2 regions of the Anaerobacillus sp. 1_MG-2023 genome follow, and region 1 is predicted to be linked to the other one. Evidence: a T-box and tRNA genes for the amino acid it is inferred to sense, from the RefSeq annotation. Region 1 holds a T-box; the other holds one or more tRNA genes.
What was found. A T-box is a leader RNA that pairs with one kind of tRNA and senses whether it is charged. The one in region 1 lies ahead of tyrS (tyrosine--tRNA ligase), so its partner is inferred to be a tRNA-Tyr.
Positions count from the first base shown of each region.

Region 2: it encodes a tRNA-Tyr, which carries the amino acid that the T-box ahead of tyrS (tyrosine--tRNA ligase) is inferred to sense. The anticodon was not compared.

Region 1 covers NZ_JAUORD010000004.1:253,645-269,443, forward strand. The annotation lists gene Q4550_RS09810 (cysteine desulfurase family protein) at 1-1,015, opposite strand, end outside; gene brnQ (branched-chain amino acid transport system II carrier protein) at 1,296-2,612, shown strand; gene ezrA (septation ring formation regulator EzrA) at 2,698-4,395, opposite strand; gene hisJ (histidinol-phosphatase HisJ) at 4,625-5,452, shown strand; gene refZ (forespore capture DNA-binding protein RefZ) at 5,439-6,092, opposite strand; gene Q4550_RS09835 (GAF domain-containing protein) at 6,243-6,728, shown strand; gene megL (methionine gamma-lyase) at 6,798-7,976, opposite strand; gene rpsD (30S ribosomal protein S4) at 8,338-8,940, shown strand; gene tyrS (tyrosine--tRNA ligase) at 9,166-10,431, opposite strand; T-box leader at 10,522-10,744, opposite strand; gene Q4550_RS09855 (transglycosylase domain-containing protein) at 10,885-14,028, shown strand; gene acsA (acetate--CoA ligase) at 14,072-15,787, opposite strand.
Region 2 covers NZ_JAUORD010000002.1:411,469-427,267, reverse strand. The annotation lists gene Q4550_RS06070 (ATP-binding protein) at 20-721, opposite strand; gene Q4550_RS06065 (PAS domain-containing protein) at 651-1,331, opposite strand; tRNA gene Q4550_RS06060 (tRNA-Arg) at 1,466-1,539, opposite strand; tRNA gene Q4550_RS06055 (tRNA-Gly) at 1,631-1,704, opposite strand; tRNA gene Q4550_RS06050 (tRNA-Gln) at 1,709-1,783, opposite strand; tRNA gene Q4550_RS06045 (tRNA-Tyr) at 1,788-1,872, opposite strand; tRNA gene Q4550_RS06040 (tRNA-Met) at 1,890-1,966, opposite strand; tRNA gene Q4550_RS06035 (tRNA-Arg) at 1,981-2,057, opposite strand; tRNA gene Q4550_RS06030 (tRNA-Leu) at 2,066-2,150, opposite strand; gene kynU (kynureninase) at 2,313-3,590, shown strand; gene Q4550_RS06020 (hypothetical protein) at 3,649-3,834, shown strand; gene Q4550_RS06015 (spore coat protein) at 3,846-4,130, shown strand; gene Q4550_RS06010 (alanine/glycine:cation symporter family protein) at 4,254-5,636, shown strand; gene Q4550_RS25145 (YjcZ family sporulation protein) at 5,749-5,913, shown strand; gene Q4550_RS06000 (5' nucleotidase, NT5C type) at 6,106-6,639, shown strand; gene Q4550_RS05995 (NAD(P)/FAD-dependent oxidoreductase) at 6,650-7,564, shown strand; gene Q4550_RS05990 (D-alanyl-D-alanine carboxypeptidase family protein) at 7,621-8,829, opposite strand; gene Q4550_RS05985 (hypothetical protein) at 9,094-9,258, opposite strand; gene Q4550_RS05980 (alpha/beta-type small acid-soluble spore protein) at 9,433-9,636, shown strand; gene Q4550_RS05975 (hypothetical protein) at 9,688-10,185, opposite strand; gene Q4550_RS05970 (DNA alkylation repair protein) at 10,240-10,494, opposite strand; gene Q4550_RS05965 (YppE family protein) at 10,596-10,958, opposite strand; gene Q4550_RS05960 (MerR family transcriptional regulator) at 11,066-11,560, opposite strand; gene Q4550_RS05955 (DUF2515 family protein) at 11,894-12,844, opposite strand; gene recU (Holliday junction resolvase RecU) at 12,943-13,548, shown strand; gene Q4550_RS05945 (PBP1A family penicillin-binding protein) at 13,627-15,799, shown strand, end outside.

The DNA.
Region 1 (15,799 bases):
ATAAACCAACAGATGTTAATACGTGACTTGCTGCTGCTGTTTTGGAAGAACACGCCGAACGAGTTGACACATAAATTTCTTTTTCCTCAAGCGTATGAATCAATACTTCCGGCTTAATACCAGGGACTGAGAAATTAACAATATGCGGAGCACCTAATCGAGTACTATTTAACTTCACGCATTCAATATCGGAGAGTTCTTTTAGCAACAGCGTTTGTAAAGTTTTTAACTTCTCCTTTTGAGCATCCGCTTTCCCTAAATATAATCGAAGAGCCTTTGCCATCGCGACAATTCCAGGACCATTTTCTGTACCTGAGCGAATGTCGTTTTCCTGTCCCCCTCCTGAAAGCAGTGGAAATAAAGACAGTTTATCTCGTTTTATTAATACCCCATTACCTTTTAGCCCATGAAATTTATGCGCCGAATAAGAGACTAAATCAGCTTGTACTTCATTGAAATTGAGTGGCACCTTACCAATTCCCTGAACATCATCAATATGAAAGAAAGCACGTGATTTTTGTTTAATCAACTTTCCCGCTTCTTTTATTGGTTGAATAGCACCAATCTCATTATTCACATGCATAATAGAAACAAGAATGGTTTCAGGAGTGAGCGCCTCTTCAAGATCATCTAGAGAGATTTTTCCTTCTCTGTTAACAGGTAAATACGTCACTTCAAATCCCATGGATTCAAGTTGCCGGAAGGACTCCAAAACGGAAGCATGTTCTATACTCGTAGTAATGAGGTGCTTACCTCGATTCATATATTGAAGTGCTGAACCTTTAATAGCCAAATTATTACTCTCAGTTCCACCAGAAGTAAAAATAATTTCATTCATTTTCACTTGTAACAAATCTGAAATACTCATTCTCGCTTGTCGAAACAATCGCTCTGCTTCTCCACCTTTTCGATGAAGAGAAGAAGGGTTAGCAAAAAAATTTTCAGCTGCTTTTCGATATGCATCAAGTACTTCTTTATAGGGCTGCGTTGTAGCACTATTATCCAAATAAATCATATTATGACACCTTCAGTCATCTTATATTTCCAACTAATAATCCTACCATAGGTCAAACAAATCACCAAATCAAATATTCTAGACAATGAGATAGATTCATCATTTTGTTCCTTACGCTAAGAATGGTTATGATTACCAAAGTCGAACGAACGCTGCTAGACTGGCGGATAAATTATTTGAATTATTAATCATTTTGGTTTCGTTATGATTTGTCGATCAATTGTGTTAATATGAAGTCCGAAAATTAGGACATGTTAAACAGTTTAATCAGGAGGCCCTTATGAAGTTGAAAATATCAAATAAAGACATTTTGACAATAGGACTAATGCTTTTTGCCCTTTTTCTCGGAGCAGGAAACATGATTTTCCCACCCGCGCTCGGTCATTCTGCTGGGAGTAATATTTGGGTAGCAACAGCTGGTTTTCTCATCACAGGAGTTGGACTTCCTCTTTTAGGCGTGACCGCGATTGGGTTAACGGGGGGAAACTTAAAAGATATTGCTTCTAAAGTTCATCCCACTTTCGGATTTGTATTCACTGCGATCCTCTATCTTGCGATTGGGCCATTCTTTGGAATCCCACGTACCGGCACGGTAGCATTTGAAATTGGTGTCGTGCCATTTTTGAATGAATCAACGAACGTTACCGGGATGCCATTATTTATCTATACCATTATTTTCTTCGGTATTACGTTTTGGTTATCACTGAATCCCTCAAGATTAGTGGATCGAGTGGGAAAGGTCTTAACACCTTTGTTACTTCTAGTTCTTGGAAGTTTAATCGTAGGGGCTTTTATCCATCCTCCAGGTCCACTTTCAGCTCCTTCAGCGAAGTATGAGGACGGCGTTTTCTTTAAAGGTTTTATTGAAGGTTATCTTACGATGGATGCAATTGCAGCTCTTGTATTTGGAATTGTGGTGATTCAAGCCGTCAAGGATAAAGGCATCACAGATCGAAAAACCATTTCCATCGCTGTATTGAAAGCTGGAATCCTAGCAGCAATAGGGTTAACGGGTATTTATTTATCACTTGCCTATATAGGAGCTACAAGTGTTAATCTTCTTGGTTCAGTTAATAACGGAGGAGAAATCCTCTCTAGCGTTGCGAGTTACCTGTTCGGCTCATTTGGCACACTTCTTCTTGGAGCCGCGATTACATTTGCTTGTTTAACAACATCTGTAGGACTAGTAACGGCATGTGGCGAGTATTTCTCAAAAACATATCCAAAGCTTTCTTATAAGTTTGTCATTCTGATCGTTACAATTTTCAGTGCTTTTGTGGCAAACCTTGGACTGACTCAATTGATTACATTTACATTACCTGTTTTAATTGCGATTTATCCTGTAGCAATTGTATTGATCTTCTTAACATTCATGAGCTACCTATTTTCTATCCATCACTACGTTTATAGGGGGGCTATCATTTTGACAATCCTTATAAGTGTTCCTAACGCCCTTGAGGGCGCCGGGATTATAATGCCTGGGATTACCATTCTACATAAGCTCCCACTCTATAGTGATGGCGTAGGATGGATTGTACCCGCTATCATAGGTGGAATAGTAGGATGGATAATATCTAAGAAAGATAGAACATCATAATTTTGCTAACGCAGACAAATTGTCTGCGTTTTTTTAAAAAGAAAAATACTGATTACAACAAAAAAACTCTCCTCAAGGAGGAGAGTTATGATTTAACAGGTTCTCTTACATCTTCTTTCAACGATTGAAGCACCTGTGGATCAACCTTTTCAATGGCAACTTCAGCTGTTGATAATGCTTCATCGTACTCATATTGTCTGAAGTGATCTTCTGCTTTTTGAAGCAGTTCATCTACACTTCTGTGCTTCCCTCGATATCGATTCCCAAACTGAATCAAGCGTTCGGTCAGAATGGCGTCTTCGACAAGCTTTTTTGTTATTTCAGTGCTATGTTCAACCGCACGTTCAGCATCAGAAAGCACTTCATTAATTTGATAAATATCAAGCGGTACGTCTGAAAGACGATCACTTAATTCTACAATGATATCCTCTGCCAGTTCATAACCATCTAAATATGATTCTGGAATGCCTGGTAGATTACTTAACTTCATCATTCTTCTTGATTCAATTAATCTTCTTTTCAAATCTTTAATCGTCTCAAGCGCTTTAAGCTCATCTTTTCTTAACATATGCAAATTCTCTTTTTGAATTTGCATTTCATGATCAATTGAAGCAAGATCTTCTTTTAAGGAAAGTACCGTTTCAGCAAGTGTGGTAAATGCCTGCTTATTGCCTTCAACTGCTCCAATAACAGCATTAAACCGAATATGCATATCAGAAATCTTTTTCTCAATTTCTTTAATCATTTTCAATTCCTGTTCCTCTAAACGGTAGCTGAGCTGTACAACATTCGTTTCTTCTTGCAAGTCTTGAAAGTGATTATTAGTTTTAAGCAGCTCATGTTCAAGCTCCTCTACTTTCTCCGTAACAAGATGCCTTGCATCTACTTCAGATTCCAATTGATCATATAATCCTTCAATATTTCTTCGCACTGTATCAATTTCTATCTTGATCTCTTCGACTTCCGTCTTCTCAATAGCCGAATCCCATCTGACTAAATCTGATTCGACGTGTTCAATATGATCTTGAATTTCCAAATGATCAAGTACATAGCCTTCAGACTCCATCACGGAAGTTCCATCTTCAAGCTCTTTTAGTTGAGAAGGTATCTGCGTATGCACAAGCGCTATTAATTCTGGTGTAACAGAAATTTTTTCTTGAACAGCTGTTAACCGCTCTTGGGTTTCTTTCAACACACTTCTAGCTTCAAGATAGTTACCTTCTTCGGTTAGTTGTTCATAACGCTTAAGATTTTGTTTAAGTTCTTCGAGTTCAGCTTCTAGTGTAGGATAAGCCTTACCAAGTGAACGATTTTGCGAAAGAAGTCGCTGTTTGGCTTCCCTGAATACCTCTTGAACGGAAACAATTTCTGTTCTATTCTGCTCTTCACTCGAAACGAGCTCATTAATATCTTCTAACATTAGTTCAATCCGCTTTTCAATCTGTTCTAATCGTTCACGTGTTTCAACTAATGTTGCTTTCGCTTTTCTAAAGCGATACCTCTCAGCAGCTTCCTCGGTATCCATAAGCTGCTCTTCCAAGTTGGGAAGCTTAACTGCTACGATCTCATCCCACTCTTCACGCCATTTTTCAAATTTTTCTTCCGTTTGACCTGACATTGTTAGACCTTTCACCTTCGAAATCTCATCTGTCACAGGTCTGTTTAATATATCAATCTTCCATTCTTCTAGACGATCGATTTCATTGTATATTTTTCTTCTAGCAAAAGTGCCGTATAAAATGACGGCAACAAGTAAAATAATCGCAATGACAATATACTCCAACGGAAGCACCCCTTCTTCCACATCATCAATTTATGTATACATGCTAAAACAGCAGTCTAAATCATCAGATATAGATCTTTTATAAACGAATATGTACGAATTTCATCAATGTTTTTATGATACCATGTAATTACCTCTTTGACTAAATAAATTCAATATTCGACAACTAAAATCCTTGATTTTATTATAAACTTTTTCATTTATTGAAAGAAGGTGCTTTTGGATGATTATTTCATATGATGGACACATACACTCTCCATTTTGTCCACATGGATCAACAGATTTATTTGAGGATTACGTAGAAGCTGCTATTCAGTTCGGTTACAAAGGCATGACATTTACTGAACACGCTCCTCTCCCACAAAATTTCCAGGACCCTGTTCCAAATCAAGATAGCGGAATGAAATGGGAAGTACTAGAAAACTACTTTGAAAATATTCAGCAGCTAAAACATAAGTTTAAGGGAAAAATTGAAATTAACTGTGGACTAGAGGTTGATTTTATTGAAGGCTATGAAGAAGAGACAAAACAGTTTCTTAATACAGTAGGACCACAATTAGATGATGCGATTCTTTCTGTTCATTTTTTGAAAGAAGGAACTAACTATACTTGCCTTGACTACAGTCCAGAAGCTTTTGAACGACTAATTGCTTCATTGGGTTCCGTTGATAAGGTTCACCAAAAGTATTACGAAACGCTATTGAAGTCAGTACATGCTGATCTAGGAAAGTATAAGCCTACTCGAATTGGACATATAACTTTAGCAAATAAATTCCAGAAAAAACACCCGTCTAAAAGTTCCTTTTTCTCGGAAATCTCTACATTACTTGATGCGATTAAAGGAAGGGGCTTTTCATTAGATTATAATGGAGCCGGAACAGTGAAACCTTTATGTGGAGAGCCATATCCAACTGACTGGGTTATACGTGAAGCAATAAAACGAGAAATCCCTCTCGTCTATGGCTCAGATGCCCATAGCGCAAAAGGGATAGGTCAAGGAGCAGAACGACTTATTACACACTCTCTACAATCACCAACTATGCTTAGCCGTTCATAACGAACGGCCTTGCTTCCCAAATTCCAGTCTTACAAATATATCGTTCTATCCATTCATTTAATTGTTTCGTATATCGTTCAATAAAGTAATGTTCATTTGGCTGAATATGATGCACTTCTAGTATATATTGAGGTTGCAAAAACGGCATAGAAAGCATGCCTCTCATTTGCATGATGATATAATCAATGGATTGTGGACGAAATTCCTCCCTTGCAAACCCCACCTCAAATATTTTGCTAAAGTAGTACTTTTCTTTTGCTAGATAAGTGGTCATGATTTCCCGAACAAGCACTGAATCAAAGGTGACCTCTCGAAGTACAAACCTTGCGAGTTGCCTATTCTGATACTGATACTCCATAATCCTTTCAATTGCTTCAGCGAGACAGCTTCTGGCAGATTGCGCATCAAGCTGCTGATATACTTTTTCGAGTTCCTTTACATACCCTTCTAGAAATGACGTCATTAGAAACTCAGCTAACCCCTTTTTGCCGTTAAAATAATACGAAATCAGGGCAACATTCACATCAGCTTTACCCGCTATATCTCGCACTGAAGTACCGTTAAAACCCTTTGTATTGAAAAGTTGAATGGCGGCCTGTATGACACTTCGCTTCGATGCTGTATCTCGCTCCTGTTTCACTAGGAACCACCTCCAAATAATACGATCTAAATTATTGATTCGGTAATAACATAGGCAATCCTTTATTAATCGTACGACAAAATATGTGTATTAATCTGCAAGATTTGATATGATGGTCATAATTTCGATGTAAGGAAGAGGTGTTTTGACATGTTTGAAGTCGAATCCTATTCAGGCAAAAGAGAAAAAGATTATCAAATGGTAATTAAACAACTAAGAGCACTGCTAGATGGTGAAACAAATCAGCTCGCTAATCTTGCAAATGCCTCTGCTTTATTAAATCAGTTTCTAACAGATGTCAATTGGGTTGGATTCTATTTATACGAAAAAGAGACCGATCAACTTGTGCTCGGACCTTTCCAGGGACTTCCAGCATGCGTTCGTATTCAGAACGGTAAAGGAGTCTGCGGCACAGCATTTAAAGAAGGCAAGACGATGCGAATTGGCAATGTTCATGATTTCCCCGGACATATTGCATGTGACGCTGCTTCACAATCTGAAATTGTAGTGCCAATGTACACTTCAGATAAACTACTCGGAGTGCTTGATATCGATAGCCCTAAAGTTGGCCGTTTCGATGAATTGGATCAGGAGTATTTAGAGAAATTTACTAAAGCATTGCAAGATTTTCTTTAGAGTTGAAGTAAAGTGCTTTGAACCTATACTACTTAAAAAACCATTAGAGAAATTCTCTAATGGCTTTTTTTAGTTCTCTAACGCTTGAAGAATATCTTCCCAAATATCCTCCCATGCTTCAAGACCAACAGAAAGGCGAATAAGAGTTTCACTAATTCCCATCCTTAATCTCTCCTCTTCCGGGACAATCGCATGTGTCATTGTAGCGGGATGTTGAATCAGGGTTTCGGCATCTCCGAGACTAACAGCTATTTTAATCATATTAAGTCTATTCATGAAGGCTTGGGAGTCTTTCTTCCCCCCCGCAATTTCAAAACTAATTAAACCGCCTGAGCTTTTCATTTGTTTTTGAGCAATAGCATACGATGAAGATTCTTCCAAACCCGGATACATCACGTTCGTTATAGCAGGATGCTCAGCTAATTTCCTCATAATTTGTTTAGCATTTGAAGAGTGACGATCCATTCGAATAGGGAGGGTCTTTAAGCCTCTTAACAATAGCCACGCATCGAATGGTGAAAGAATTCCACCTATATCCTTTTGCGTACTTTTAGCAATTGAAGAGATGGTCTCTTGGTCACCCACAACTAAACCAGCTACCACGTCTCCATGGCCACTAATATATTTCGTTGCACTATGCAAAACAATGTCACAGCCAAATTCTAACGGGCGTTGTAAATAAGGAGTCGAAAATGTATTATCCACCACAACCTTAATTCCTTTTTCTTTTGCGACTGCAGAAACCATTTCAAGATCAATTAATTTCAATGTTGGATTAATCGGAGTTTCAATATATATAACTTTAGTATTTGGACGAATTGCTTTTTGTAGTTGCTCAACTGAGTCTAGCGGAAGCAAGTCATGTTCGACTGAAAATTTCTCTTCTAACATTTTAAGTAATCCGAAAGTACATCCGTAGACCCCTTCTGAACAAAGAATGTGATCGCCTGTCTTCACTAGGTTCAAAAGAACAGCAGACACAGCGGCCATTCCTGAACCAAACGCTAAGCCTGCCTCAGCATTTTCAAGAGAGGCAATCCGCTCTTCCAACATTCGAACAGTAGGGTTTCCAAGTCTTGAATAAATATAGCCAGGCTCCTCACCTGCAAACCTTCGTTCACCAGCCTCAGCTGTTTCAAAGGTAAAAGTTGATGTTTGATAAATAGGAGATGCCAGGCTGTTGTGATGCGATTTAGATTCATATCCATCATGAATTGTTTTTGTCTCAAAGCGATGCTTCCTTGTCAAAATAATAACCCCCTGTTATAAAATAACTAGATACACCTCCATTGTAAGCGTTTTCAATTATAAGGTGAAGAGGTATTTATCTTTCTCATATCCTAAAAAATGATGTCGACGTGCTATCTATTCATCTCATTTCTACTAAAGTTGACATCTAATGCTGAAAGAGTTACAATAGCATTTGTGTAAAATAAGAATGGGCAGCAGCGTGACGGGCTGTGATTTCATTGTGTTCCTTTTAATAGGTACGCCGCGTAACCTCCGGCTGTCGAGGTGAAGGCGTGTGAAAACACAATGTGCACAAACCGGAATCACGACACTGTTTTTATTTTATACCAATAATAATGGTATAAAGGAGGAGCTAATTATGGCTCGTTATACAGGACCAAGTTGGAAAATTTCTCGTCGTCTTGGTATTTCTCTAAGTGGAACAGGTAAAGAATTGGAAAAGCGTCCTTACGCTCCAGGTCAACACGGACCTAACCAGCGTAGAAAGCTTTCTGAATATGGTCTTCAACTTCAAGAGAAGCAAAAGCTTCGTCACATGTACGGCATGACTGAGCGTCAATTCCGTCGTCTTTTCGATGATGCTGGCAAAATGAAAGGTGTTCATGGTGAAAACTTCATGATTCTTCTTGAAGCTCGTCTTGATAACCTTGTTTATCGTCTAGGTCTAGCTCGCACTCGCCGTCAGGCTCGTCAGCTAGTTAACCACGGCCACATCACAGTTGATGGCAAACGCGTTGACATTCCTTCTTACCGTGTAGCGACTGGTCAAGTGATCAGCGTTCGTGAGAAGTCTAACAACCTTGACATCATCAAAGAAGCTATCGAAGTAAACAATTTCGTTCCAGAATACCTTACTTTCGATGCAGATAAGCTTGAAGGTACGTTCTCTCGTCTTCCTGAGCGTTCTGAACTTCCTGCTGAAATCACTGAAGCTCTTATCGTTGAGTACTACTCTCGTTAAGCTGTTTCAAAAACCCCGGAACTTATTCCGGGGTTTTTTTATGTCCCAATTTACTTAGCACAAAAAACATAAAAAAAAAGAGAAAGACCCTCCTTTTTTTCAATGGGAGGGTCTTCCTCTTTATGATTGGCTGTTAATAACCGCTGGTGATTTTTAGCTCATTTACTCTCTGTGATAACTATTCGTTATTGGGAATTACCAGTATTAGTTAAAATAGCTAAATGATTAGTAAGTAAGAAGGTAATATTTCTTCTTCCCTCTACGAATAATCACGTATTGATTTTCGATTTGGTCGCTTTCTGAAATAACTTTATCCATTTCCTGACACCGTTCACCGTTGATATACACCGCTCCATTTTTCACATCTTCTCTTGCCTGGCGCTTAGATGAAGATATACCAGCTTCTACAAGAAGATCGATAAGTCCCTTTTCATTATCTTCTACATGGTAAGAAGGAACATCCTTAAAACCTAAACGGATTTCATCAGCTGTTAGCTGTTTAATGTCACCACTGAACAGCGCTTCCGAGATGTTGATTGCCTGCTGAAGTTTTTCTTCTCCGTGAACAAGCTTTGTCACTTCTTCAGCAAGAGTACGATGAGCTTCTCTTTTTTCAGGCGCCTCGATGTGCTTAGATTCAATCTCTTTAATTTCTTCAATACTTAAGAAGGTAAAGTAATGAAGGAATTTCACAACATCACGATCATCTGTGTTAATCCAGAACTGATAGAATTCGTAAGGAGAGGTTTTATCGGCATCAAGCCAAATCGCTCCACCTTCAGATTTACCGAACTTAGAACCATCACTCTTCGTAACAAGTGGGAATGTTGCTCCATAGGCTTTTGAAGACTCTTCGCTGCCTTCTTCTTTACGAATCAGTTCAAGACCTGCTGTGATGTTCCCCCATTGGTCACTTCCTCCAATTTGAAGACGACAGTTTTCTTTCCGGTAAAGCTGAAGAAAATCATATGATTGAAGAATCATATACGTAAATTCTGTAAAAGAAATTCCCGCTTCAAGACGTGAAGTAACAGAATCTTTCGCAAGCATATAGTTCAAACCAAAGTTCTTTCCAACATCACGCAGGAATGGAATAACATTTAGCTCCCCAATCCAGTCGTAGTTGTTTACAGCTTTTGCAGAGTTCGCATCTGTTCCAAAATCCAAGAAGCGAGCAAGCTGCCCCTGTAACTTATTCGTCCAATCTTTTACGATGTCTTCTGAATTCAACGTACGTTCATTTGAACGGCCACTAGGGTCACCAATCAGCCCAGTAGCTCCACCAACAAGCGCAATCGGCGTGTGGCCAGCTAACTGAAATCTACGTAGGGCTAGAACAGGCAAAAGATGCCCAATATGAAGGCTATCAGCTGTAGGATCAAAGCCAGAATAAAGAGCAATGCGGTTTTCTGAAAGTTCCTTTTCAAGGCCCTCTCTATCTGTAACTTGATTTAAAAGTCCTCTTGCTTCTAATTCTTCTAATATGTGCATGTAATCGACTCCCTTTCGTTAATAATATCTTTTGGCAAACCACTAAAATAATCTTAATAGGCAAAAAAAAACAAAAAAAACCCGCCCCAGAAAAGGGACGAGTTTAATCGCGGTACCACCCTTGTTGAAGAAAGTAACCTTTCTCCCACTCAGTCAGAATAACGGTCTGAACCGTCTAATGCTACACAGACACTGTCTTTCCCATTAGATGCTCATGGAGGTAATTCACATTTTCCTTTATGCTGATTCTCACCGCACATCAGCTCTCTGAAAAAGGGAGAAAAATGCTACTTCGTCCAATCAAGGCATGTCGTTCATTAAAAAACACTAATTAAATTAATATCACAAAGGTAAAATCATGTCAATTCTAAGCCTATAGAAATCCCTACCAGTTTATACAAATCTCGACGACATATGCTATAATAAACAGGATTAATTTGAGGGGGTATAGGAATGCGAGAGCTTTTTTCTTCTATCAGGCAGAAGTGGAACGCGTTCATTGATAGATTACAAGAATATAACATCTTAACCGGGTCCAGGATCGCCTACAAAGTGACTTGGAATTTATTTCTTATTTTTATCGTGCTAGGTCTAATGGGCACTATTTTCGCCGGTGGTGTTGGTGCAGGATATTTCGCATCACTTGTTAAAGATGAACCGATTCGCTCTTACGATGAGATGAAGAGAGACGTTTATAACTATGAAGAAACCAGTGAGGTATATTTTGCAGGTGATGTTCTTCTTGGTAACTTTCGTTCTGATATTGAGCGAAAAGAGGTTGAGTTAAAAAACGTTTCTCCTCTTCTACAAAAAGCAGTTATTTCCACAGAAGATGAATATTTCTTCGATCACGATGGTATTGTTCCAAAAGCAATTGGACGTGCCGTTCTTCAAGAAGTCACCAATTCAGATGATCGAAGCGGTGGTAGTACATTAACACAACAGTTAGTTAAGAACCAGATTCTAACAAGAGAAGTTTCTTTCGAACGAAAAGCAAAAGAAATGCTACTCGCTCTTCGACTCGAAAATTTCTTTAATAAAGAAGAAATTCTAGAAGCATACCTTAATATCGTTCCTTATGGACGAAATGCTTCCGGTAATAATATTGCGGGCGTACAAGCAGCCTCACAGGGCATATTTGGTGTAAATGCTAGTGATTTAAATTTGCCTCAAGCTGCATTCATTGCAGGTATTCCCAAAAACCCTTATACATACACCCCTTTTACAAATTCGGGTGAGGTAAAGAAGGATCTTTCAGCTGGAATCGATCGGATGGAATTTGTTCTATATCGTATGTATGAAGAAGAAACAATCACTGAAGAAGAGTATAACAAAGCGCTAGAATACGATATTGAAAAAAATCTAGCTGAGTCTTCGCCTTCGCCAGTAGAAAAATACCCTTACCTTACATTTGAGATTGAAGATCGTGCGAAGCGAGTTCTTGCCGAGCAGATCGCCAATGAAGAAGGATATGACGGGAAGGAACTTTCGAAGAGTGTAGACTATTACAATCAAATTACTTATGATGCTAACGTTACTGGTAGATCTGCAACGGAAATAGCCAAGAAAATGGATTTGAAATGGGAAGAAGTTCAAGAAAATTCAGATGTATTCCTTGAATTTATGAGTAATGCAGAGAAAGAGCTTCGCAAAAATGGATATAAAATATATACTACAATTGACAAAGATATTTATGAATCTATGAATGCTGCAAGAGATAAAGTGCTAGAAAACGGAAGCTATTTCCAAAGTGCTAAAACTCTCTCCGTGCAAAATCCTGAAACTGGAGAGCTTGAAAATAAAGAATTTCCTATGCAAGTAGGTAGTATCCTCATCGAAAATGAATCTGGAAAAATTCTTTCATTTGTTGGGGGAAGGGATTTCGCGCAAGAAGAACTTAATCATGCTACAGACGCTTATCGATCAAACGGTTCTACAATGAAACCATTGCTTGACTATGCCCCGGCAATGGAAATGGGAAAAGTTCAGCCTGGCTATATTGTGCCAGACTTACCAATTCAAGATGGATATAATCCTGGTAACTATTCATCAAACTACCATGGTCTTGTAACTGCACGTAAAGCGTTGGAAAGGTCTTATAACGTTCCAGCTGTTCGAGTTTATAACAAAATGAACCCAGTGGACGCAACCGACTATTTGGTGAAGATGGGCTTTAGTACAATGACTCTTGATGATCGCACCAATCCTTCAATGGCAATTGGTGCGCTACAACGGGGAGTAAGTGTCGAAGAGAATACCAACGCATTTGGCACGTTTGCTAATGGAGGAAAGTTTGTTGATGCTTATTTAATTGATAAAATAGTTGACCGCGATGGAAACACCATTTTCGAACAAAAACCAGAACCAGTGGATGTTTTCAGTCCTCAAACTGCCTATCTATCAATCGATATGATGCGTGATGTAGTTAACCAGGGTACTGCCCAAGACATTCCAGGGAAATTAAAATTCGCTTCTGATTGGGCAGGAAAAACAGGAACTGGACAAAATTATTATGATTCATGGTTTGTAGCAGTCAACCCTAATGTTTCACTAGGTGTATGGACTGGATATGACAAACAAATTAGCATGGATAGTCAATATGCCAACAGAAACAAAAACTTATGGGCACTATTTGCTAATGCCGCTTATGATAAAAAACCAGAAATAATGGATCCAGAAGAATCATTCAAAATGCCAACGGGTATTGTGCGACGTTCGTTCTGTGGTATATCTGGAAAGCTCGCCTCTGATCTCTGTCAGAAAGCCGGACTTGTCAAAACTGATCTATTCAATGCAAAGTATGTACCAACTGAAGTGGATGACAGTCTCACTCAAGGACGTTATGTCATCATGAATGGTAAGACCTATCAAGCACTTAGTTCCACTCCAGAAGAGTTTGTATCCAGCGGAGTCATGATTAAAGAGGATTACTTCTCAGGAGTTGATATTTCACAGCTTCTCCCTTCTGGATTTAGTGATTTAAATATCGTTTCAGAAGGAAAAACTGCTTCAGAAAATGGGAAAAAACCAGGCGCAGTTGGTGGCGTTTCAATAAGTGGCTCTTCACTAAATTGGGGGGCTTCAGGTGAAAGTGATATTGTTGGTTATCGTATTTATCGCGCTTCGAACGGTAGTAGTTCATTTACGAAGCTTGGAAGCGTAAAAGCATCTGATGGTAGCTCATTTAACATCCCTTCTGGTGCTTATGCCTATTACGTAACAGCAGTTGATGTAGCTGGGAATGAATCGGGACCATCGGCTAAAGTAACAAATGGAGATTGGTCTGATAAACCAGAGCCAAAACCTGAGAAAAAGCAAGAAGCAGAACCTTCAACAGATGAAGAAAATGATGAGGCTTCTGATAATGAAGAGAACGAAAATAATGCTCCCTCCGATAATGAGAGTGATGAATCCAGCAACTCAGAAGATTCATCTTCAAATGAAGGGAATACCAACACCGGTGAAAATGCAAATGATAACAACTCCAACAACTCCGGTAATGGAAATAACAATGGAAACAGTAGTCCTACAAATGGTGCTGAAAGCGGAAATAATTCAAACAGCACCGGCGGCAACACAAGCAATAACGACCAGTAAAAAAACAGCCTGCAGCAATATGCTGCAGGCTGTTTTCTATTAACTAATCTTCCATTGTAGACAAATCGCCAGTTGGTAAATCCAGCTCCCACGCCTTTAATACGCGACGCATGATCTTACCACTTCTCGTTTTCGGAAGCTTATCTCTAAATTCGATTTCTCGAGGTGCTGCATGAGCTGCAAGTCCTTTTTTAACGAAATTTCTTATCTCTTCCATCAGTTCATCAGACGGTTCATGACCATCTCTAAGTGAAATAAAGGCTTTAATAATTTCACCCCGCACAGGATCCGGTTTCCCAATCACCCCAGCTTCAGCAACAGCACTATGTTCGACTAGTTTACTTTCAACTTCAAATGGACCAACTCTTTCACCCGAAGTCATAATAACATCATCGACTCGCCCCTGGAACCAGAAGTATCCGTCCTCATCTTTATAAGCTGAATCGCCAGATACGTACCAGTCTCCTTTTAAGAAATAGCTTTCATATTTTTCAGGACGATTCCAAATCGCTCGCATCATTGATGGCCAGCCTTTTTTAATCGCAAGGTTCCCCATTCGATTAGCAGGAAGTTCATTTCCTTGATCATCTACGATTGCTGCGTGCACGCCTGGAATTGGTTTGCCCATTGATCCTGGCTTTATTTCCATTGATGGATAATTACTGATTAGCTGTGCTCCCGTTTCTGTCATCCACCAGTTATCATGAATTCTCCGTTCAAGAACTTTGTTACCCCATTTAATAACCTCAGGATTTAATGGCTCTCCTACGCTTAGTACATGACGTAAAGATGAAAGTTCGAATTTCTTAACGATCTCATCTCCCGCCCCCATAAGCATACGAAATGCAGTAGGAGCACTATACCATACAGTTACTTCATATTTTTCGATCGTACCGTACCAATCTTCGGGACTAAAACGACCACCACGAATGACGTTCGACGTTCCAGCAAGCCATGGAGCAAATATGCCATATGACGTCCCCGTTACCCAACCTGGATCAGCTGTACACCAGTAGACATCATCTTCTTTTAAGTCAAGTACCCATTTCGCCGTTTGATAGTGTTGTACCATCGCATTATGAACATGAAGTACGCCTTTCGGTTTACCAGTTGAGCCTGATGTGTAATGCAGAATCATCCCATCTTCACGGTCAACCCATTCTATTTTAAGCTTCTTTTCTGCTGATTCAAAATGCTTATAAAAGTCTATATAAGGACCTTCTTCTTTAACGTTATCTCCTACTAGCACAACACTTTCGAGATTAGGAAGCTCATCAACCGGAACGCGTTCAAGTAGCTCAGGTGTTGTAACAAGTACCTTTGCTTCACTATCCTCAAGACGATCCCTTACTGCACCTTCCATAAAGGCTTCAAAAAGTGGGCCAGCAATCGCACCTAACTTAAGCGTTCCGAGTAGAATGAAGTATAGCTCTGGAGATCTTGGCATGAAAATAAAGACCCTATCTCCTTTTTCGACATTCACTTTTTTTAGAACGTTACCTGCTTTGTTACTCATTGCTTTCATCTCACTGTACGTATACTTCTCATCTCGTGTTGGGTCAGAAAAATAAAGAGCTACTTTGTTTTTACGATCGGACTCAGCGTGCCTATCGATTGCTTCGTAGGCCATATTGACATTACCTGTCTCACTCCAGGTAAATGTTTTCTCCACGTCTTTCCAATCAAAATTCTCGTATGTAGCTTCATAATCCTGTAAATTATGATTACCCAATGTAGCAGAAAGCGGTTTCAATTCCATAAGTAATCTCCT
Region 2 (15,799 bases), on a different contig from region 1:
TCTTCGTTTCACTCGCCTTTCATTCCGATAAGTGATGATCTACCGAAAGACGAGGTAGCTTCATTTCAAATGTAGACCCTTTCCCTTCTTCACTCTCAATTAATAACTCTCCTCCGTGTTGTTCTATAATCTTCAAACACACTGATAACCCTAGCCCAGTACCACTCTCTTTTGTTGTAAAAAATGGTTCCCCTAGTCGATCAATATCTTCTTTAGAAATGCCTGCTCCATTGTCGGTAATCCTCACAGATATAAACATCTCTTGAACATCCATACTCAAATGAAGATATTTCGATTGTTCCATATGACTCATTGCTTCAATAGCGTTTTTCATGAGATTAATGCATACTTGCTTCATTTCGTTAGGGTTAGCAAAAACAACCGCTTCTTCATCCCCAAAACTCGTTTGTAATGTCACATCGTTCAATAGAGCATTAGACTCAATCAAGGCCGAGACCTGCTTTAATAAACTTTTCATTTCAACATTCGTAAATAACGTACTATGCGGCTTTGCTAGTGTTAGAAGTTCACTTAGCACTAATTCGATACGTGATATTTCTGAAAAGATTATTTCAAAATACGGCATAGTGGATTCCTTCTTCTCAAGCAGTTGAAGAAATCCTTTTACTGATGTTAGAGGATTCCGAACTTCATGAGCAATGCCAGCGGCCAGCTGTGCAGCTGATGCTAAATTTTTCAGATTTAACCGCAAGGGCTTCATTTGTTTTAAGCAATCGCTCTTCTGATTGCTTTCTAAAGGTTTTATCCTTAATCGTTCCGGTCATTCCTTCAAATCTTCCTTTAGAGCTATATTCGTATTTAATAAAGACCTCACACCAGACGAATCCCCCGCCTTTTTTCTGAACCCTGAATTCAAATACTTTAGAATTACTGGCGCCATCCTGGAATCGAGATAATTCTTTATGTAAATTCAGCCGATCATCTGGATGTATATAAGATAAGCTGTATGTGCCTAATGATTCCTGAACGTCGTAACCAGTTAACTCTCCCCACGCTTGATTCAACCAGATCCAACTACCATCTATTCCAGTTTGAAAAACAACTTCGTTTAAGCTGTTTATGACACTATTATAGTTTTCTGATAGTTTACGATATTTTTCCTCACTATCTTTTAATTTGGACAGAAGTATGACAGAGCGATCATAATATGACGAGTACCACCAAACAATTACCATAACTGAGATCGTAAAGAATATGTCCATTAACCAATTGATTTTAATTTCATTAACAGAATAAAGCCAATAATCCCATAATAAAATCGCTATAAAAAACGTTACAACAGATATAATTCTTCCTTTATATCGCTTCATTTCGTCACCATTTCCTAAGTGATATATTAATTACTAGTTTATTGGAAATGGAGCGTATGTGCAAACACACATGTGCCATTAATAGGATAAAAAAACTCCTTGAATAAGTCATCTTATTCAAGGAGTTATAAGTATGCGCCTTAGAGGATTCGAACCTCTGACCCACAGCTTAGAAGGCTGTTGCTCTATCCTACTGAGCTAAAGGCGCACGATATGAATGGTATTTCATCTCAACAAAAGTATACCATGATTAAAATCAGGTTGTGAAGTAGCTTTTAAAACTCTTCTACAATATGTAATGGAGCGGGTGATGGGGATCGAACCCACGACATCAGCTTGGAAGGCTGAGGTTTTACCACTAAACTACACCCGCAAAATGGCTGGGCTAGCTGGATTCGAACCAACGCATGACGGAATCAAAATCCGTTGCCTTACCGCTTGGCTATAGCCCAATCATGGTGGAGGGGGACGGATTCGAACCGCCGAACCCTGAGGGAGCGGATTTACAGTCCGCCGCGTTTAGCCACTTCGCTACCCCTCCATGATGAAATTGTAATATGGTAGCGGCGGAGGGGATCGAACCCCCGACCTCACGGGTATGAACCGTACGCTCTAGCCAGCTGAGCTACACCGCCACTTAAATTATGTATGGTGCGCCCGAGAGAAGTCGAATCCCTAACCTTCTGATCCGTAGTCAGACGCTCTATCCAATTGAGCTACGGGCGCAAAATATATGGTGCGGGTGAAGGGACTTGAACCCCCACGTCGTAAGACACTAGATCCTAAGTCTAGCGCGTCTGCCAATTCCGCCACACCCGCATATGTTGTGTATCAGCGACGTTTAATAATATACCATTGAACCATTTGAAATGTCAATCATTATTCTAAAAAAATGTAGAAAGTTTCTTTTGAAGAGAGTGAAAGCGTTGACATGCTCTTCTCCCTCTCATACGATAAGTTGTAGAAAAGGAGCTGTTACATATGAGTTTATCACAGTCCATTACATGCGCAAAAGAATTCGACAAGAAAGACCCTTTAGCCCATTTTCGTGATAAGTTTTACTTAAATCCAAATACGCTATATTTCGATGGTAATTCACTTGGTCTACTATCAAAGAATGCAGAAGCCTCCCTTCTTCGATCTCTTGATGACTGGAAGCAACACGGAATTGATGGCTGGTCTGATGGTAAGCAGCCCTGGTTTTATATGGCAGAAAACATCGGCGAGATGTCATCAACGCTAATCGGTTCACATGCTTCTGAAACAATTACTACCGGTTCAATTACAACTAACCTTCATCAAATGCTCGCTACTTTTTTTAAACCTTCAGGAAACAAAACAAAAATACTAGCCGATTCTTTAACATTTCCATCTGACATTTACGCTATTCAAAGTCAGCTTGAACTCCATGGATTATCCCCAGAAACTAATTTAATACAAGTTCAGAGCCGTGACGGAAGAACAATCCTAGAAGAGGATATCATTGAGGCCATCGATGATACTGTAGCCCTTATTCTCCTCCCTTCCGTACTTTATCGGAGTGGACAATTACTAAATATAGAAAAAATCACACAAGCAGCCCATTCTAAAGGGGTAATCATTGGCTTTGACCTGGCTCATTCAATCGGAGCCATTCCTCATAAACTTCACGACTGGAACGTTGACTTCGCGGTTTGGTGTACATACAAGTACTTAAATAGCGGCCCTGGTGGTGTAGGTGGACTTTTTGTGCACGAAAATCACCTTGGCAGACGACCCGGCCTTGCTGGATGGTTCAGTTCCAAGAAAGAAATGCAATTCGATATGAGTCATACGCTTACTCATGCTGAAACCGCCGGCGCATTTCAAATAGGCACTCCCCACATTTTTAGTATGGCTCCTTTAATAGGAGCTCTGGAATTGATGAACGAAGCTGGCATAGATGCGATTCGAGAAAAATCATTGTCTCTTACCAACTATTTAATGTGTCTTATTAAAGAAAATCTTGCTGAAGATGGTTTTACGATCACTAATCCATCAGAAGATGATCGACGGGGTGGGCATATTTGCCTCGAGCACGATGAAGCTGCTCGAATTTGCAAAGCGCTAAAACAAAAAGGCGTCATTCCAGATTTCCGCTCACCAAACGTCATTCGCCTAGCACCAATTGCTCTCTATACATCATTTGAAGATGTCTATCATGTTGTCCAAATTCTAAAGAGTATTATGATTGAAAAAACGTATCAGCAGTTTTCTAACGAGCGAAACGTTATCGCTTAAGTGAGTATAATTTGGTTTTTCTCCATTCATACTATGTGAAATGAAGGAGGGAAACAGGATGACTCAGCTGAACGAACTTGAACTTCAAAATCTGCGTCACATGATCGGCGGGCATGAAACACTCGCAAACAAACTTGATTCCTATGCCCAATCTTGTACTTGTCCGCAGCTTAAGCAAATGCTTCAAAAGGATGCACAAGAAGCACGCAACACACAACAACAATTAATCGGCTTCTTAAGTTAAGGAGGGATTTTATGAATGAGAAAGATATGGTAAATGATTATTTATCCGTATTGAACAGCAGCTTAAGTAATTACGGGAGCGTCATTTCTCAAGCTGACAATCCACAACTTCGTCAGGCTCTTCAACAAATTAGAAATACCGATGAGCAGCGACAATATAACCTTTATCAATACGCTAAACAAAAAGGGTATTATCAGCCAGCCGCCCCAGCACAAACCAATGAAATTCAACAAGTTAAAAACCAACTAACAGCTCCGCAGCAACAACAGAATAATCAGCCGCCCCAGGTCCATTAATCCAGAGCCGGTGAAAACCGGCTCTGTGTCTTTATGCTCATTTTTTCATAATTTTGTAAATAGCGTTTCACCCTCCCTTTATATGGATAATTAAATGAGTATTACCTATAGGGAGAGATTGATATGGACTATATTCTTAATGCAATAACTGAATTTTCCGCGTTCATCTGGGGTTATCCTATGATGATCTTACTCTTAGGCGGTGGATTATTTTTAACGATCCGCCTCGGTTTCTTTCAAATAATCTTTTTTCCCCATGCTTTAAAACATACCATCGGTAAAATTTTCAAAAAAGAGAAAGGTGATGGCACAATTTCTCCATTTCAAGCCTTTGCCTCCGCTCTCGCATCTACTGCAGGTGCTACAAACATTGTTGGGGTTCCTGTGGCAATCGCTTTTGGAGGACCTGGCGCTATTTTCTGGATGTGGATTGTCGCTATTATTGGAATGTCAACAAAATTCTCAGAAATTGTTCTCGGGATCAAATACCGAGAGGAAGACAAAAACGGCGTTTATGTTGGCGGCCCAATGTATTACATAAAAAAAGGCTTGGGATGGAAGTTCGCTTCATCTCTATTCGCTTTTGGACTGATGATTGAAATCATTCCAAGTGTCATGGTCCAAACTAACTCCATTTCAACACTCTCAGAGAGTTCTTTTGGATTACCGACCTGGGTAACAGGTGTCTTATTAATTATCCTTATATCAATTGTTGTATTCGGTGGAATACGTAGAATTGGTTCTGTAGCTGAGAAGATTGTTCCATTCATGGTACTTACATATATTGCAGGCGCTATCGGTGTTATGGTGATTAATATAGAAGAGTTTCCAGCTGTTATGAAACTTATTTTCGTACATGCTTTTCAACCGATCTCAGCAGCTGGAGGTTTTGCCGGAGCTGGTTTTGCTGCAGCTGTTAGATGGGGCCTTGCTAGAGGGCTTTATTCAAACGAAGCCGGTATGGGTACGGCGTCTATTGCCCATTCTGCTGCACATACGCCTCATCCATGTAGACAGGGATTATGGGGCATTTTCAGCGTCTTTATCGATACAATCGTTCTCTGCACAGTAACAGCTTTTACAGTGCTTCTTTCAGGAGCTTGGAAAGACGTTAAACCCTCAAATGCAGCTGATATGGTTTCAGATGCTTTCTCTGGACTAATGGGAGCAACATGGGGGCCCATCTTTGTTTCTTCCCTCCTATTAATTTTTGTTATCAGTACGATAGGTGTCCTTGTCTTTTATGGTGAGAAACAAGCTGAATACTTATTTGGCACACCCTTTTCTAGAGTAATGCGATTTGTTTATATTCTTTCTATTTTTGTTGGGGCTATTGGAGGACTTCAATTTGTTTGGGAGCTAGTCGACATTACACTCGCCTTGTTTGTTATTCCAAACGTTATTGCGATCTTATTCCTAAGTAAGGAAGTGAAAGAATTAACAGATGACTACAAATTAAATTTCTTAAAGCAAGCTCAAACGAAAGACAAAGGCATTAGTTCATAAGAAATTCACATGGGATATTCACCTAATTTAGGTTCCTCTCCGCTCCTGCCTATATCTTTTCTAGACGGAAACATACAGTGGTAAAGAAAGAGAATTTAAAGGGGGACCTAATATGTATCATGCAAACAATGCACCATACGGAAATGAGCCTTATCAACCAGTAGCTGGAGCTTCTTACGGCATGCCTTGTCACAGGCCAGCTGGAAACGGCTTTGCGCTAATTGTTGTACTATTTATCTTGCTTATTATAGTAGGAACAGCTTTTATTAAATGTTAGTTTTTACAAGCAAGAGCCACTTGGTTCTTGCTTGTTTTATTTACGCTATGTTAGCTTAATTTTCGATTTATAATTCATTTTTTGATAAGTCAAAAATCAAAAACATTCATTCCATATCCTTTCCTGAACAATTGTTCCAATTAACATTGCCTGTTATAGTGATAAAGAATGTATGATGAAAGAAGTGAGACAATGAAAACCTTATTAATCGATATGGATTCGGTTATATGTGACCTTATGTCTGAGTGGCACCGGAGATACAATTATGATTACAATGACGACTTGTCTGTTGAGAAGCTTGAATGCTGGCGATCTGAAGACTATGTAAAAAATGAGTGTGGTGATAAAATTTATGAATACCTTGATCAGCCAGGTCTATTTCTTAAACTCAAGCCTCTACCAGATGCTATTGAAGTATTGGAACGTCTTTCATCCGTGTATGACGTTATGATTGTCACGAGTAGCCGTACATATGCTTACACTGAAAAAGAACAATGGGTAGAAAAACACCTTCCGTTTATCGGCAAAAGAAATTTGATTTTCTCGCATAGAAAAGAAATGATTCGCGGAGAATTATTATTTGATGATGCTCCACACAACCTCATCGCATTTAAAAATTCAGGCAGAATGGCCATTGCGATGAACTATCGTTATAATCAATATGTCGACGTCCCTCGCGTGAATAACTGGTTGGAATTTGAAGAATGGCTTTCAACATGGAAGTGAGGTTACGGTGGTGACTCAACGAACAGATTTGCTAATTATCGGTGGAGGACCCGCTGGAATTTCTGCTGGGATATGGGCTAAAAGACTAGGCATTAATCATTTATTGCTTGAAGCAAAGGATAGCCTTGGGGGGCAATTAAGTACAATCTATAATCAAATTGTAGACTACCCAGGTATGGTGGTTGCAAACGGTCAGGTTCTACAGGAACAGTTCATCAAACATGCTGAGGAAATCAAGTGTGATTATGTTACAAACACTCGCGTACAGTCGATCGATTGGACTAATAGGATACTTCAAACAGCAGAAGGTAATTCATATATATTTCGCTCTTTGCTTATTGCTTCAGGGTCTTCCCCACGTAGGCTAGATGTTCCTGGTGAGCAAGAAATGATTGAGCAAAATGAAGTATACTCGGCATCTCGAGATAAATTGAAATTCAAAGGCAAACATGTTGCTGTAATCGGGGGCGGAGACCGCGCATTCGAAGGAGCTCTTCTTCTTGCTGAAGCTGGGGCTCGAGTTACACTAATACATCGTTCTGATTGTTTTAAAGCTCGTATGGAATACAAAGAGCCTGTCATGCTCCACCCTAACATCGACATACTTACCAAAACATACATTACACAAATAGATGGAAAAGGAAAGAAGAAACTATTCCTCGCTGACGAAGATCATCATTTTACAATGATGGTAGATGGTCTGTTTATTCGAATTGGTGTTAAGCCTAACACTGAACCTTACGAAGATGGCATTGACGTCGATCAGGAAGGATACATTCGATGCAACTCTTATGGTGAAACATCACTGCCATTCGTTTATGCTGCAGGAGATGTTTGCACTAGACCGCTGTTATCAAGTATTGCCTCCTCTGTTGGACAAGGAATGACCTCTGTCAAACAGCTATCGTTCTTTCTTGAAAATTAAAAAAAGGACCCTGAGGTCCTTTTTTTAATTTTCAATGTTAGGTTTGAAAGTTGATTTTAAGGAAAAGTTCGATGTCTTTTTTGAGAAGAGTGACTTCTTCCAAAAAATAAAGAAAGTAAAATTACCACAAAAACGCCGATCCCAAAATAGAAAATGTTTTCACTAGACAGAAATGATGCTGTTTCCTCATCTTTTACTTTTGCTGCTGGTTTTGTTTCACTTTCCACAATTGTCGCATCTTTGTCTTCTTCTAAAGAATTCACTTCAAGAAAATCATCATCCAAAATGGAGACATATGAATCCCCTTTACTTTCAAGGATATTGTTATCAGATATGGTAAGATCTAGCTCGTCATCTCCAACTTGATAAAGGGTCATATCCTCAGAAAGACTATATTCCTCATTATTTCCAGCTCCTAATTCAGTCCCCTTCTTATACTCAACCGGCGTGAAAGCATTAAACCCATAGTTAAGCATGGATAATGTGTCCTGATAAGCGATTTGATCATCGTTTGCTTTCATCGTAACAGCAATCAATTCTTGACCGTCTTTTGATGCGGTTGTCACTAAAGTGAAACCAGACTCTGAGACATACCCATTTTTTCCACCTGTAACAAAATCATAATCGAGTAAGAGTCGATGATGGTTAATAAGCGTCGTTTCCCAATCTTCTCCAACCCATTCTAATTTTTTGATTCCTATCACAGATCGAAACTGCTCATTTTTCATGGCGTACTGTGTTATTCTAGCCATATCTTCTGCACTCGTTACATGATTCTCATTAAAAAGTCCATTTGGATTAACAAAATTCGTATTTTTGACACCAATTTCTTCACGTAAAAATTCGTTCATATCTTCAGAAAACGATTCCACGCTTCCACTTAAATGCTCAGCTATAGCGATTGCAGCATCATTTCCGGAATTAACCATCATTCCTTTAACTAACTTTTCTAACGAAACGATTTCTCCTTCTTTCAAATACACTCTAGTACCATCTGCTTTACGTGCACGCTCGCTTACCGTTACCATATCATCCATCTCTCCGGATTTAACAGCCATAAATGCAGTCACAATTTTTGTAATGCTCGCTGGGTACATTTCGTCATTGCCATTCTTATTAAAAAGAATTTGTCCTGTTTTGCCATCGATCAGTATAGCGGTTTCGCTTCTTACACTTGGTGGTTCCTGTGCTTGCGTTACTGATGGAAATAAGCTTACAGTTAAACATATGACCATTATAAGATACGAATAGTGTTTTAGAATCATGGAAGCTCCTCTTTCTTTAAAATGCTATTTAAACTGTTCGTTACATGTTTTCATCCATTGTCTAGTATAAAAGGCCTGATCCGTTTTCTATTATAGCTAAGAGTGGTAAAACAGAAAATAGTTATTTCTTTACACCCTTTCTGATAACTTTTAATATAAAAGTATTGGAACGAACTAATTTTTCATTTTCTTTTATTTGAATTCTAAATTTGAGAGAAGTAAAAATCAATTCAACCATAATAAAAACCGCTCAGGGCGGTTTAGTTAAGAAGCATACGATCCTTTCCACTGCTCTACCATGGTTTGAGGGGCACTCCAGCAGACCCAGGATACAAGCACTTTATTTTCTTCAGATATCACCAACCAATATTCCAACCTTCTTTTATCGAGGTTTTGATAAAATCCTGTCTTAGTAATAAAGCGATCCATTCTTATATCCCTCCAGTTCGTTAGTCTCTAAATAACATATTCGTTATCTAAATACAGAACCCTCTAAATTTTCAGAAAATTAACTTCTTAGTAACTACCAAAAAGTTCCTATATTAAGATTGTATATCATTCTTTACTCCTGAGCATTATATTAGTCAAGGAGGTGTACACAACATGGCAAACAACAATAGCTCAAACAATCTGGTAGTCCCTGGTGTACAACAGGCTTTAGATCAAATGAAGTACGAAATTGCTAGCGAATTCGGCGTTCAACTTGGCCCAGACTCCACTGCTCGCTCTAACGGTTCTGTTGGAGGAGAAATCACTAAGCGCCTTGTCCAAATGGCTGAACAGCAAATGGGCGGCGGAAGCTACTAATCACCAACTGCATAGTATGGATATAGAGGGCGGAGCATTCCGCCTTCTTCTTTATTCTCCAAGTAATGTTGAAGTTTGTACAGCATGTGCAATTAACTCCGAAAGATCACTTATTTGATCTTCATTAATTCGACGGTTAAATTCTAAAACAATGTGAGTCTTTAATTGTTCCTCATCCTCGTATGGAAAAGATATCGTTTGTCGGATAGCAGGTCGATAACCCCAAATACTTCGGATATCTTCTTCAATCTGTTCACAGTCCTCTGCATCGGATATCGCAACATCAAACAGAATTTTGATTTCACATCCTGCTTGAACATGCTCTAGCTTAAGCTGTTCCGCACTGAAATTAGCTAGATCAGCAAAAAGTTCGATCGTTACATTCACATGCTCATTTTCACTAAACTCTACTTGATACTTTCTTGAAAGAGAAGCTAAATCAACCAGATCTTTTCGATTGATGATCGAGATCTCACCATCAAGATCTCGATCATATAGCTCTCCCTCAAGAACTACTTTTACATTCTCATATATAGTTGGATCAAACATCCAGTCCCCCTCCTTGCTTTCTCACTATATCATGAATTACGGAGGGAAAAGTCATTAAGAATTAGCACGTGGATGTGATCGAGCAAATTGAATAAAGGTTTCTTCGTCTCCAATTTCGCCACAAGCCCCACATTGAACTCGTATACTTGGTCCTTTATAAACCATATGGAATGGATCAGCTTTCCCCTCTTCTATAATAGACATCACTTCTCCAGATTGAGGATCTAATTTAACTGAAGTCGCTTTTTGCTCAATTTTATTAAATCTCATTCGATTGGTTTTACATCTTGGGCACAAATACGCAGTCATAAACTCACTCCCTTTTTCTTTAGTGTTACTCAAAAAAAGGGAAATTTATTCATTTCAGTATGGTATGTGAAATTAATTTTAAATAACGAGCCTCAAGCTCGTTATGTTACTTGCTCAATTATTTTTTCAAGTACATATTCAACAGATTGTACACGCTCATTAAATTTCTTAGGTCCAGTATCTTTCTGCCAAGCCACGACTGAAACCATTTCGATATTTTCGAATGTATTTTTTATTTGAATCGGATATAAATATTTAGGTTTGTTTTCCATTACCCATGCTCTTGCTAATGGCTCCCATACCTTCAAAATCTCAAGTGCTCGATCGGCAAAAGGTTTCACTTCCTCATAGAAGTTAACTTTGTACGTATCAAGATGTGTGCGAGTAGTATATTGAATCCTCGCTTCTTCATTTATTGTGATTAGCTGCTTTGTTAGCTTTAGTAATTTTTGTGTATCTTCCATTTCATTCACCCCTACTCCCTTATCCTACCATACTCACTGGTTACCAAACACATACAAAAACCTTATATCCATTTAGGACATAAGGTCAGAAGGGAACGTAATGATCTCTAGAAACTGAATAAACTCATGATCCAGGGACGCTTGCCTTTGCCCGTCGACTGACCTACTGCCTCTTGTATCGAAGTGTGATCCTCAAGCTCAGATAATTTTTCTTCTAATGAAGAAACTTTCTTTACTAGCTCTTCCAGTTCAGATCGATGCTGAAGAACTTGAACGGTGATAACCTCATTAGCTTTTTCATCCAACTGTCGCTCAAGCTGTTCCAGCCTTACTGAGAAGCGATCTAACCTTTGCTCAAACCGTTCCGGTGTTACCATTGCTACTTTTGAATTGTTTTTACCAGCTGATTTAATTTTCTCCATTGAGTAACCCCTTCTTAAATCGTTTTTAATCGATTTTAGCTCCTCAAGTGTTTCATTAGAAAATAAAAAGTGGCCAAGTTCATTCTTCTCACATGATAAGTCAAAATACTTAACCCAACGCTGAACAGTAGTAGGGTTTACACCAAGTTCATCTGAAACTTGCTTTGTTTTTAATAACATGCAATCCCATCCCCTCTGTCATTCTCAGGCCTTCGCCTGTTAGTTTGTATACGTAATATTCGCCTTTCTTTTTTGTTTGCCTTCCCCGTTGACAAAACTAGTACAGTTTCGGCAAAGGTAGTGGTTTAATGCTAAAGGAAAAGGATTTCGACAATGAATAGGAATGTTTTTGTAACAACTGCTCAAACTAAAGTAAGGAGGTGTCAAAATAATGACCAAAAAGCAAAAGCTTGATCAAACAAAACGTAAGGGTAAAACTGAGGAAGAAACTAGAACTGGATATGGAAATAAGAAAATGGAAGGACCAGATCGACCTTCCACTTAAAAGCAGGGCTATTTCCTGCTTTTTTGTATGAGCAGATTTTCCACTTCCATCGCAATTCTGATCTGACTTCTCTTTCTTTCATACCAATCTGAAATGAGAACTTTATCTGGTAATTCTGATTCAACTTTCATCATTTTTTTAACTAGTAATTGACCTCTAAACCAATCTTTCTTATCCTGTTGATGATGAGGAATAATTGGATAAACCTGTCTTAGCATTGGTCCCTCTCTTCTTTTCCCCATGAACCTTTCATAATCGTAGCGTGATCCCGTTGGAGTAACTTTCATTGCAAAATGATAAAATGCACTAAAATAATTAGGATGAAAGAGAAGCTTAGCTAAGCTTTTTCCTAGCTTTATTCGGTTACACGTATGACGAAAACCACTAACTGATAAACCAAATAGCTCTCCCCTCACTGTCGGAAAAAGAACTGTGCTAAAATGGAACCAATCTTGAATGGTGAATAGCAATGAATGAAATACCTTCTTAGCATATAACTGATGTTCCATAAGCGGTCCTTCAATCACATGCTGCTCATTAATAATTAGCGCCGTCATTAAACGATCCTGATCACCCAACTCAATAAAAGTTTTCCATTCTTCTAACATAAAGCACGATATTCCAAGATCTTTACCAAAATGAAAGAAGGAAGATTTTGCTTTCTTTCCTAGCTCATAGAGCAATAGCTGTGGGGCTGCATCTGCAAATATGATCCAATTAGCTCGTTCATATGCCAGGAATAACTTCCTTAACTGCTCTTCCTTGATTGCCTTAGGAAACCATTCCCCTTGTAAGTCAGTCATACTCCAACCGGCATTTCTAGAAACCATTGCGGCGAGGAACGACCATTTTATTTCTGGATTCCGAATGAAAAATTCCTGATAAAATACGGTACGTGAAATATTGTCAATGTTCCATTTTTCTATCGCTTTTTTGATTGTTTTAGTAACGTTCTCCATAATTTTTTTCACCTGCTTGAAACATTTTTGTCGTACAACTCGTAATAAGTAAAGTAAAATAGATTCAGTGCACCTTTTATACAGAAAGGATGGTTAACGTGCCGATTCGATATCCGAACGGAAAGCCGTACGTCCCTTCGGCTCAGAATCAGCTAGCAAGTCAGAAGCAAAAAACATACAGCAATCGTGGTATGACATTAGAGGATGATATTAATCATAGTAATACGTATTATCTCTCAACAGGCAAAGCTGTTATACACAAAAAGCCTACGCCTGTTCAAATTGTTAACGTTGATTACCCCAAACGAAGCGCAGCCGTGATAAAGGAGGCCTACTTTAAGCAGGCATCTACAACTGATTATAATGGCGTATACAAAGGTAGATATGTGGATTTTGAAGCGAAGGAAACAAAAAACAAAACTGCTTTTCCATTAAGTAACTTTCATGAACATCAAATTGAACATATGAAACAAGTTCATGAGCACAACGGAATATGCTTTGTGCTTTTACGTTTTTCAATCACTGACGAAGTTTTCTTAATGGATGCCGCTATGCTCTTTTCCCACTGGGAAACAATGAAAAATGGTGGGAGAAAATCCATAAAAAAAGAAGAGATTGAAAAGCAGGGAACGCTTATTCCTTATACCTATCAACCGCGCATTGACTATATCAAAATTATTGATAAAATGTACTTCAGTTATTAAACAACTGGTTTTAATTCATAAAATGAAGGATTCATTCGAATCCTATTAACAGTACAGGCTTGAAAGGCAGGAATATTCATGAGTGAATATCAATCACGTCAAGAACGACGTAAATCAAATGACAAGAAAAAGAAGTCCCCGAAGAAAGCTGGGAAGAAAGGTATTTTCAAAAAAATCTTTCTAACCCTGGTTGTTTTGTTTTTAGTTGGTTTAGTTGCTGGGGGAATCACCTCAATTGCCTATATCAACAATGCACCAGAGCTAGATCCAGAAAAGCTTACGAATCCACAGTCCTCCATCATACTGGATAAAAAGGATGAAGAAGTTCAAACTCTTGCAGGAACCGATGCAAGAGAAGTTGCTAAAATTGATGAGATTCCGGATATTCTAAAAAATGCTTTTGTCTCTGTTGAAGACACTCGTTTCTATGACCATTTTGGAATTGATCCACGAAGAATTGGCGGAGCTGTTCTTGCAAATATTACGCAAGGGTTTGGCGCTGAGGGTGCTAGTACGATTACACAACAGGTCATCAAGAACTCTCTCTTAACATCCGAAAAATCATTAGAACGAAAAGTTCAAGAAGCTTATCTATCCATTAAGCTTGAACAAGAATATTCAAAAGATCAGATCTTAGAAATGTATTTAAATAAAATTTACTTCGGTAATGGTGCATGGGGAGTTGTTGATGCAGCCGAAACTTATTTTGGCAAAAACATTACTGAAGAAGACTTAACACCTGGCGAAGCAGCATTACTAGCAGGACTTCCGCAGCGCCCTACCTACTATAATCCATATGAATACGCTGATCAGGCCGAACAGCGTAGAAATGTTGTTCTTAGCTTGATGGAAAAACAGGGCGTTATTACAGCTGAGGAAGCTGACAAATATCAAGCAGAAAAAGTTAGTGACATGGTTGTTGCATTAACAGAAGATAAAGAAACTGATCAATATAAAGTCTTCATGGACCAGGTTGTGAAAGAACTTCGAGAACGTGATGATATTTCTGAAAAGGATATCTACTCAGGGGGACTTGAAATTTACACAACCCTTGATACGCGCGCTCAAGATATTACAACTGATGTGATTGCAAACTATCCTTATTCGAATGAAGATATGCGCTCCGGGCTAGTCCTGATGGATACTAAGACCGGTTCGATTAGAGCCATTGGTGAAACACGTAAAGATGAGAACGTAATTACTTACGCAACGACAGGAAAGTTTCAGCCAGGATCAACAGCTAAACCGATTGTTGCTTATGGTCCTGCAATTGATACCGAGCAGTGGTCAACTGGCCGCTCCATTAAAGATGAGCCTCTAAAAATAGGTGACGCTAATATTCGTAACTGGGACCGCGAGTATCGTGGTCAAGTATCAATGAGACGTGCTCTCGAGATGTCTTATAACGTTCCGGCTGTTAACACTTTCCTTGAGATTGGTGAAAAACCTGCTCAAGAGTTTGCTAACAAGCTTGGTATGGATTTGAAAGATGAAGATATGGTACCTACTGCTGCTATCGGAACATTTAGCACATCACCCCTTCAAATGACTGGTGCTTATGCTGCTTTCGGTAACGGTGGAACGTATAATGAGCCTCACACGGTACGAAAAGTGGTCTTTCCCGACGGAAGAGAGATTAACATCGAACCTGAACCAGTAAAGGCAATGAATGATTACACAGCCTACATGGTTAGTGATATGCTTAAATCCGTCGTAAACGAAGGAACTGGAACAGATGCTAAAATTTCCGGTCTACCTGTCGCTGGTAAAACGGGTACGACAAACCATCCTCAAGAAGTCGTGCAATCACAAGGATTCCCTACATCAGGTATTGTAAGAGATGCCTGGTTTGCTGGATATACTACGGAGTATTCCATGGCAGTATGGACAGGATTTAACGAACCAAATAAGCACTATTTAGATTCTAGCAAAGGCGAAGATGATACTTCCAAGCTCCTTTTCAAAGAAATTATGAGCCAAGTATCCGAAGGTATTAATACTGCCGACTTCCAGAAGCCCGACTCGGTCGTAGAGGTTGGCGTTGAGAAAAGCACTGGTCTATTGCCTAGTGACTACACACCAAAAGATCAGATCGTCTATGAGCTATTTGTAAAAGGTAGTACGCCAGAAAAGACTTCTGATAAGTACAAACAACCAGACGGCGTCAAAGGACTTTCTGGAAAGTATAATGCTGACTCCAATAGCATTTCACTATCATGGCAGCCTGGTGAAGATAAGAGCTTCACTTATA